Orrella dioscoreae: one gene and its partner. The protein of the gene in region 2 interacts with the protein of the main gene of each other region in a pairwise test. Links are inferred from orthologs where the notes say so. Each region holds a gene or a part of one and is shown on either strand. Other genes may lie near its edges.

What was found.
Region 1: the proteins of odhB (region 2) and lpdA interact in binary tests that used the Escherichia coli proteins (3 or more experiments, as listed by UniProt). The link is inferred for Orrella dioscoreae from one-to-one orthologs.

Annotation. Positions count from the first base shown.
Region 1 is NZ_LT907988.1:2,603,184-2,607,312, reverse strand. The notes cover bases 1,187-4,129. They hold lpdA (dihydrolipoyl dehydrogenase), read left to right. Parts: upstream 1,187-1,737; coding sequence 1,738-3,522; downstream 3,523-4,129. Other genes in these bases: ODI_RS12220 (DNA polymerase Y family protein), read left to right, coding at 3,596-4,129; aceF (dihydrolipoyllysine-residue acetyltransferase), read left to right, coding at 1,187-1,725. Outside these bases: aceE (pyruvate dehydrogenase (acetyl-transferring), homodimeric type), read left to right, coding at 1-16; more of aceF, read left to right, coding at 28-1,186. UniProt on the Escherichia coli protein: Lipoamide dehydrogenase is a component of the glycine cleavage system as well as of the alpha-ketoacid dehydrogenase complexes.
Region 2 is NZ_LT907988.1:3,126,615-3,131,957, reverse strand. What follows is about bases 939-3,908. They hold odhB (2-oxoglutarate dehydrogenase complex dihydrolipoyllysine-residue succinyltransferase), read left to right. Parts: upstream 939-1,796; coding sequence 1,797-3,020; downstream 3,021-3,908. Other genes in these bases: lpdA (dihydrolipoyl dehydrogenase), read left to right, coding at 3,177-3,908; ODI_RS14515 (2-oxoglutarate dehydrogenase E1 component), read left to right, coding at 939-1,748. Outside these bases: more of ODI_RS14515, read left to right, coding at 1-938; more of lpdA, read left to right, coding at 3,909-4,604; cell division protein ZapE, read left to right, coding at 4,759-5,343. UniProt on the Escherichia coli protein: E2 component of the 2-oxoglutarate dehydrogenase (OGDH) complex which catalyzes the second step in the conversion of 2-oxoglutarate to succinyl-CoA and CO(2).

The sequences.
Region 1 (4,129 bases), 520 kb from region 2 along the record:
CCCGCAATACGCCTGAGGGTCCGAGACATGAGCAATACGGTGGAAATCAAAGTGCCGGACATCGGCGACTTCGACTCGGTGGAAGTGATCGAAGTGCTGGTGTCCGAAGGCGACACGATCCAGGCCGAACAGAGCCTGATCACGGTCGAGTCCGACAAGGCCTCCATGGAAATCCCCGCCTCCGAAGGCGGCGTGGTGAAGTCCATCAAGATCAAGGTCGGTGACAAGGTTGCCAAGGGCAGCGTCATCGTCGAGGTCGAGGCTGCCGCGGGCGGCAAGGCCGACGCCGCGCCGGCCAAGGAAGCCAAGGAAGCGCCTGCCACGGAAGACAGCAAGGCCTCGGCCGCGCCCAGGCAGGAAACCCAGGAAGCCAAGGCCGAGGCACCGGCCAAGGCCGCTTCGGGCGGCGTGGTCGACGTGGCCGTGCCGGACATCGGCGACTTCGACTCGGTCGAGGTCATCGAGGTGCTGGTCGCCGAAGGCGACAGCATCAAGGCCGAGCAAAGCCTGATCACCGTCGAGTCCGACAAGGCCTCGATGGAAATCCCGTCCTCGCACGCCGGCGTCCTGACGTCGCTGAAAGTGAAGGTGGGCGACAAGGTCGCGAAGGGCAGCATCATCGCCCAGGTCGAGGCCGCCGGTGATTCGGCGCCCGCCAAGGAAGCCCCCAAGGCCGCCAAGCCCGAGGCCGCCGCCGCGCCGGCCAAGGCCGATGCCGGCCGCGCCGAAGCCAGCGCGCCCGCGCCGGCCAAGGAAGCGCCCGCCCAGGCCCTGAAGGCCGACGTCGTGGACGATGCCAAGCAGCGCCTGGCGCATGCTTCGCCGTCGGTGCGCAAGTTCGCCCGCGAGCTTGGCGCCGACCTGAGCAAGGTCCAGGGCTCCGGTCCCAAGGGCCGCATCACGCAGGACGACGTGCGTGGCTACGTGAAGAAGGTGCTGGCAGGCCAGGGCGCTGGCGCCCCGGCCGCCGCCGGCGGCGCCGATGGCGCGGCCCTGGGCCTCTTGCCGTGGCCGAAGGTGGACTTCACCAAGTTCGGTCCGGTCGAAGCCAAGCCGCTGTCGCGCATCAAGAAGATCTCCGGCGCGAACCTGCACCGCAACTGGGTCATGATCCCGCACGTCACCAACAATGACGAAGCGGACATCACCGACCTGGAAGCGCTGCGCGTCACGCTGAACAAGGAGAACGAGAAGTCGGGCGTGAAGGTCACCATGCTGGCCTTCCTGATCAAGGCCGTCGTCGCGGCCCTGAAGAAATTCCCCGAGTTCAACGCCTCGCTGGACGGCGACAACCTGGTATTGAAGCAGTATTACCACATCGGTTTCGCCGCCGACACGCCGAATGGCCTGGTGGTGCCGGTCATCCGCGACGCCGACAAGAAGGGCGTGGCCGAACTGGCGCAACTGACGTCCGAACTGGCCAAGAAGGCCCGCGACGGCAAGCTGTCGCCCTCGGAAATGCAGGGCGGCTGCTTCTCGATCTCGTCGCTGGGCGGCATCGGCGGCACGCACTTCACGCCCATCATCAATGCGCCTGAAGTGGCCATCATGGGTGTGTCGCGCTCGTATCACAAGCCTGTCTGGAACGGCAAGGAATTCCAGCCGCGCCTGACGCTGCCGCTGTCGCTGTCCTATGACCACCGCGTCATCGACGGCGCCTCGGCCGCGCGCTTCAACGCCTATGTCGGCGCGCTGCTGGCGGACTTCCGCCGCATCGTGCTGTAAACGGGAGCGTTCATGAGCAATCTCACTGCAATCAAGGTTCCCGACATCGGCGATTTCGACTCGGTCGAAGTCATCGAGGTGCTGGTGGCCGAGGGCGACACGATCAAGGCCGAACAAAGCCTGATCACGGTCGAGTCGGACAAGGCCTCGATGGAAATCCCGGCGTCCGAGGGCGGCGTGGTCAAGTCGGTGAAGGTCAAGGTCGGCGACAAGGTGTCGCAGGGCAGCGTGGTCGTGGAAGTGGAAGCAGCGGCAGGCGCCGCCCAGCCCGCCGACGCACCCGCGAAGCCGGAGGGCAAGGCCGAAGCCAAGCCGCAAGCCAAGGCCGAGGCCAAGGCGGACGACAAGCCCGCGCCGAAGGCTGCCACGCACACGGGCGGGGCCGATGGCCAGTACGACGTGCTGGTGCTGGGCGCAGGCCCTGGCGGCTATTCGGCCGCCTTCCGCGCCGCCGACCTGGGGCTGTCCGTGGTGCTGGTCGAGCGTTACGCCACCCTGGGCGGCGTGTGCCTGAACGTGGGCTGCATTCCCTCCAAGGCGCTGCTGCACACCGCCGCGGTCATCGACGAGGCGCGCGCCCAGGCCGATCACGGCATCACCTTCGGCGAGCCCAAGATCGACCTGGACAAGCTGCGCGGCTTCAAGGACGGCGTGATCAGCAAGCTGACCGGCGGCCTGGCCGGCATGGCCCGGGCGCGCAAGGTCACGGTGGTGCAGGGCGTGGGGGAATTCCTCGACCCCAACCACCTGTCGGTCAAGGGCGATGACGGCAAGACCCAGACGCTGAAGTTCGCCAGCGCGATCATCGCGGCGGGCAGCCAGTCGGTGAAGCTGCCCTTCCTGCCCGACGACGAGCGCATCGTCGATTCGACCGGCGCGCTGAAGCTGAAGTCCATCCCCAAGAAGATGCTGATCATCGGCGGCGGCATCATCGGCCTGGAAATGGGCACGGTCTATTCCACGCTGGGCGCGCGCCTGGACGTGGTCGAGATGCTGCCCGGCCTGATGCAGGGCGCCGACCGCGACCTGGTCAAGGTCTGGCAGAAGATGAACGCCCCGCGCTTCGACAACATCATGCTCAACACCAAGACGGTGGGGGCCGAGGCGAAGAAGGACGGCATCTACGTCACGTTCGAAGGCGAAGGCGCGCCGAAAGAGCCCCAGCGCTACGACCTGGTGCTGCAGGCCGTGGGCCGCTCGCCCAATGGCAAGAAGATCGCCGCCGACAAGGCGGGCGTGCAGGTGACCGACCGCGGCTTCATCGAGGTCGATCGCCAGATGCGCACCAACGTGCCGCACATCTACGCCATCGGCGACATCGTCGGCCAGCCCATGCTCGCCCACAAGGCGGTGCATGAAGGCCACGTGGCGGCCGAAGTCATCGCCGGCCAGAAGAGCTTCTTCGACGCGCGCGTCATTCCCTCGGTGGCCTACACCGATCCGGAAGTGGCGTGGGTGGGCCTGACCGAGGACGAGGCCAAGAAGAACGGCATCAAGGTCGAGAAGGGCCTGTTCCCGTGGCAGGCCTCCGGCCGCGCCATCGCCAACGGCCGCGACGAAGGCTTCACCAAGCTGCTCTTCGACGCCGAGACGCATCGCATCCTGGGCGGCGGCATCGTCGGCACCCATGCGGGCGACCTCATCAGCGAAGTGGCGCTTGCCATCGAAATGGGCGCGGACATGGTGGATATCGGCAAGACCATCCACCCGCACCCGACGCTGGGCGAATCCGTGGGCCTGGCGGCGGAAGCCGCCGAAGGCGCCTGCACGGACCTGCCGCCCGTGCGCAAGAAGTAAGTCCCATCCGCCGCGCGTCCTTCGGGCCGCGCGGCGCGCCATCGTGACGCGCCGTCTCATTGCCCACCTGGACATGGATGCTTTCTATGCGTCCGTTGAGCTGCTGCGTTATCCCCACCTGAAAGGCCAGCCCGTCGTCATCGGCGGACGCGAGCGCGCGCCCGAGCAATTGCCCGATGGCAGCTGGCGCCACGCCTTGCTGAAGGACTACGCCGGCCGCGGCGTCGTGACGACCGCCACCTATGAGGCGCGCGCCTTCGGCGTGCACTCGGCCATGGGCATGATGAAGGCCGCCGCGCTGGCGCCTCAGGCCATCCTGCTGCCCGTCGATTTCGACCGCTACCGCCAGTATTCGCGCCGCTTCAAGGACGCCGTGCTCGCGCTCGCGCCGGTCATGGAGGATCGCGGCGTCGACGAGATCTATCTGGACCTCACCGATGTGCCAGGCGCGCAGGACGCGACGGCCGACGACCCGCTGGCGGGCGCCCGCGCGGTCGGGCAGGCGCTGCGCCAGCGGGTCCTGGCGGCCACCGGCCTGAGCTGTTCCATCGGCATCACGCCGAACAAGCTGCTGTCCAAGATCGCGTCCGAGCTCGACAAGCCCGGC
Region 2 (5,343 bases):
TCATGGAAACGCTGAACCTCGCCCAGACGCGCGGTTACGGCACGGGCGGCACGATCCACCTGGTCATCAACAACCAGATCGGTTTCACCACGTCCGACCCCCGCGACTCGCGTTCGACGCTGTATTGCACCGACGTCGTGAAGATGATCGAGGCGCCGGTCCTGCACGTGAACGGCGACGATCCCGAAGCGGTCGTGTTCGCCATCCGCCTGGCCCTGGACTACCGCCAGCAGTTCCATCATGACGTGGTCGTGGACATCGTCTGCTTCCGCAAGCTGGGCCACAACGAGCAGGACACCCCCTCGCTGACCCAGCCGCTGATGTACAAGCGCATCGGCCATCATCCCGGCACCCGCAAGGTCTATGCCGACCGCCTGGTCGCCCAGGGCGTGCTGGCCGAAGGCGATGCCGAGCAGTTGGTGAAGGACTACCGCCAACTGATGGAAGACGGCCAGCGCACCATCGAACCGGTGCTGACCGACTACAAGAGCAAGTACGCCATCGACTGGTCGCCCTTCCTGGGCGCCAAGTGGACCGACCAGGCCGACACCGCCGTGCCGCTGGCCGAATTGAAGCGCATCGGCGAGCGCATCACCACGGTGCCGGAAGGCTTCACGGTGCATCCGCTGGTCGCCAAGCTGCTGAACGACCGCCGCGCCATGGCGCGCGGCGACGTGAACCTGGACTGGGGCATGGGTGAACACCTGGCCTTCGCCACGCTGGTTGCCTCGGGCTACCCGATCCGCATCACCGGCCAGGATTCGGGCCGCGGCACGTTCACGCACCGCCACGCCGTGCTGCACGACCAGAACCGCGAACGCTGGAACGACGGCACCTACATTCCGCTGCAGAACGTCTCCGACGCGCAGGCGCCTTTCGTCGTCATCGACTCGGTGCTGTCGGAAGAGGCCGTGCTGGGCTTCGAATACGGCTACTCCTCGGCCGAGCCCAACACGCTGACCATCTGGGAAGCGCAGTTCGGCGACTTCGTGAACGGTGCGCAGGTCGTGATCGACCAGTTCATCGTGTCGGGCGAAGCCAAGTGGGGCCGCCAGTCGGGCCTGACCATGATGCTGCCGCACGGCTACGAGGGCCAGGGCCCCGAGCACTCGTCGGCTCGCATGGAGCGCTTCCTGCAACTGGGCGCCGACAACAACATCCAGGTGGTGCAGCCGACCTCGGCTTCGCAGATATTCCACCTGCTGCGCCGCCAGATGATCCGCCCGCTGCGCAAGCCGCTGATCATCATGACGCCGAAGTCGCTGCTGCGTAACAAGGACGCGGGTTCGCCCCTGTCGGATCTGGCTGGCGGCAGCTTCCGTCCGGTCATCGGCGAGGTGGATGATTCCATCAAGGCCGAAGCCGTCAAGCGCGTGCTGGTGTGCTCGGGCAAGGTCTACTACGACCTGGTCAACGCCCGCCGCGAACGTGAAGCCAAGGACGTGGCCATCATCCGTGTCGAGCAGCTGTATCCCTTCGCGCACAAGACTTTCGAAGCCGAACTCGCCAAGTATCCGAAGGCCACCGACGTGGTCTGGGTGCAGGACGAGCCGCAGAACCAGGGCCCGTGGTACTACGTCCAGCATCACCTGGTCGAGTACGTGAACAACGGCCAGAAGCTCGGCTATGCCGGCCGCCAGGCCTCGGCGTCGCCCGCCGTCGGCTACCTGGCCAAGCACCAGGAACAGCAGAAGGCGCTGATCGAGCAGGCTTTCGGCAAGTACAAGCAGTACTCGGTGACCAAGTAAGCCGCCCGGCACCCGAACAGACATCACACTCAACGGAAACAGATCATCATGGCTCTTATTGACGTACTCGTTCCCCAGCTGTCCGAATCGATCGCCGAGGCGACGCTGCTGACCTGGAAGAAACAACCCGGCGCCGCTGTCGAGGCCGACGAAATCCTGATCGAAATCGAGACCGACAAGGTCGTGCTCGAAGTGCCCGCGCCCAAGGCTGGCGTGCTGGCCGAAATCGTCAAGGGTGACGGCAGCACCGTGACCTCGGACGAAATCATCGCCCGCATCGACACCGCCGCCAAGGCTGCCGCCGCGCCGGCTGCCGCCCCCGCCGCCGAAGCCCCCAAGGCTGCCGAGCAGGCCGCCGCCGCCGCGCCCGCCGCCAAGTCGTCCTCGTCGTCGGCCGTGGCCTCGCCCGCTGCCGCCAAGATCCTCGCCGACAAGGGCGTGTCCGCTGAAGGCATCGAAGGCTCCGGCCGCGGTGGCCGCATCACCAAGGGCGACGCCCTGGCTGCCGACGGCTCGAAGCCCGCCGCCAAGGCCGCTGCCGCCATCCCGGCCCCGACGCAATCGCTGGACGGCCGTCCCGAGCAGCGCGTGGCCATGAGCCGCCTGCGTGCCCGCGTGGCCGAGCGCCTGCTGCAATCGCAACAGGAAAACGCCATCCTGACGACCTTCAACGAGGTCAACATGCAGGCTGTCATCAACCTGCGCAACAAGTACAAGGAAAAGTTCGAGAAGGATCACGGCGTGAAGCTGGGCTTCATGTCCTTCTTCGTGAAGGCTGCTGTTGCCGCCCTGAAGAAGTACCCCCTGATCAACGCCTCGGTCGACGGCAAGGACATCATCTACCACGGCTACTTCGACATCGGTATCGCTGTCGGCAGCCCGCGTGGCCTGGTGGTGCCGATCCTGCGCAACGCCGACCAACTGTCGATCGCCGACATCGAAAAGCAGATCGCCGACTTCGGCAAGCGTGCTGCCGATGGCAAGCTGGGTCTGGAAGAACTGACCGGCGGCACGTTCTCGATCTCGAACGGCGGTGTCTTTGGCTCGATGCTGTCCACCCCCATCATCAACCCGCCGCAATCGGCCATCCTGGGCGTGCACGCCACCAAGGAACGCCCCGTGGTGGAGAACGGCCAGATCGTGATCCGTCCGATCAACTACCTGGCGCTCTCCTACGACCACCGCATCATCGACGGCCGCGAAGCCGTCCTGGGCTTGGTCGCCATGAAGGAAGCCCTGGAAGATCCGCAGCGCCTGCTGCTGGACCTGTAAGCACCGCGTCATGCCGCGCCCTGATCCTGTCAGGGTGCGGCATTCATCCCGCCAGGCCGCCCGCCGGCCCGGCGCGGTTGAGCCCTCATCCTTCACTCTTCTCGTCCGGTACGCGGCCCCGTCGTGGCGCCCGACCCCTCACCTGAGAGAACATCCATGTCCAAGCAATTCGACCTCGTCGTGATCGGCGCCGGCCCCGGCGGCTACATCGCCGCCATTCGCGCTGCCCAACTCGGCATGTCCGTGGCGTGCATCGACGCCTGGCAGAACGGCCAAGGCGGCCCCGCTCCCGGCGGCACCTGCACCAACGTGGGTTGCATCCCCTCCAAGGCACTGCTGCAGTCGTCCGAGCACTACGAGCAGGCCAACCACCACTTCGCCGAGCACGGCATCGAAGTCAAGGGCGTGAGCCTGAAGCTCGACACGCTGATCGGCCGCAAGAACTCGGTGGTCAAGCAGAACAACGACGGCATCCTGTACCTGTTCAAGAAGAACAAGGTCACCTTCTTCCACGGCAAGGGCTCGTTCGTGGGCCAGACCGAAGGCGGCTGGTCGATCAAGGTCACCGGCACCGCCGAGGAAGACCTGGTTGCCAAGCACGTGGTCATCGCCACCGGTTCGTCGGCGCGTGAACTGCCCGGCCTGCCTTTCGACGAGAAGCAGGTGCTGTCGAACGACGGCGCGCTGAGCATCGGCGCCGTGCCGAAGAAGCTGGGCGTGATCGGTGCCGGCGTGATCGGCCTGGAAATGGGCAGCGTGTGGCGCCGCCTGGGCGCCGAAGTCACCGTCCTGGAATCCATGCCCGAATTCCTGGCCGCCGCCGACCAGCAGGTCGCCAAGGAAGCGCTGAAGGCCTTCACGAAGCAAGGCCTGGATATCCAGCTGGGCGTGAAGATCGGCGAGATCAAGGCGACCGCCAAGCAGGTCACCGTGCCGTACACCGACGCCGCCGGCGCCGAGCAGAAGCTGGTGGTGGACAAGCTGATCGTCTCGATCGGCCGCGTGCCCTACACCGGCGGCCTGAACGCCGACGCCGTGGGCCTGAAGCTCGACGAGCGTGGCTTCATCGTCGTCGACGACGATTGCAAGACCAGCCTGGCCAACGTGTGGGCCGTGGGTGACGTCGTGCGCGGCCCGATGCTGGCCCACAAGGCCGAGGAAGAGGGCGTTGCCGTCGCCGAGCGTATCGCCGGCCAGCACGGTCACGTCAACTTCGCCACCGTGCCGTGGGTCATCTACACCTCGCCCGAGATCGCCTGGGTGGGCCAGACCGAGCAGCAGCTGAAGAAGGACGGCCGCGAATACAAGGCTGGCAGCTTCCCCTTCCTGGCCAACGGCCGCGCCCGTGCGCTGGGCGACACGACCGGCTTCGTGAAGATCCTGGCCGATGCCAAGACCGACGAAGTCCTGGGCGTGCACATCGTGGGCCCGATGGCCTCGGAGCTGATCTCGGAAGCCGTGACCATCATGGAATTCCGCGGCGCCGCCGAAGACATCGCCCGCATCTGCCACGCGCACCCGACGCTGTCGGAAGCCGTGAAGGAAGCCGCGCTGGCCGTGGACAAGCGTGCCCTGAACTTCTGATCGTGATCCCATCCCCGAGGCGCTGAGGCGCCTCCCCCTCAAAGGGGGCGCACCAGCGGACCGGCAGAGCCGGCGCCGCGGTGCCCGGCCTACAGACACCGGGCTTCGCGCCCGGTGTTTTTTTTCTCGGTTTTCCGAGATATGGCGTAGACGCATGAACGTCCTTGAATACTACGAATCCGCGCTGGCTGAACGCGGCTACAAGCCCGACACCGCGCAGCGCACCGCCATCGAGCGCCTGCAGCGCTATTTCGATGACTGGGTGGCGTTCAAGGCCATGCGTTCCAGCGCGCTCAAGCGCCTGCTCAAGCGTCCCGACGTGCCGCGTGGCGTCTATATGTGGGGCGGGGTCGGGCGGGGCAAGAGCTTCCTGATGGACTCGTTCTATTCGACGGTGCCGGTCAAGCGCAAGGCGCGGCTGCACTTCCACGAGTTCATGCGCGGCGTGCACCGCGAGCTCGACGAGGTCAAGGGCATGTCGGACCCGCTGGACGAGGTGGCGCGCCGCATCGCCAAGCGCTACCGGCTGATCTGTTTCGACGAATTCCACGTCTCGGACGTCGCGGACGCGATGATCCTGTACCGCCTGCTGCTGAAGCTGTTCGAGTACGGCACGTCCTTCGTGATGACGTCGAACTACGAACCTTCCACGCTGTATCCCGATGGCCTGCACCGTGACCGCATCGTGCCCGCCATCAAGCTGATCCAGGAGCGCATGGACGTGCTGAACGTGGATGCC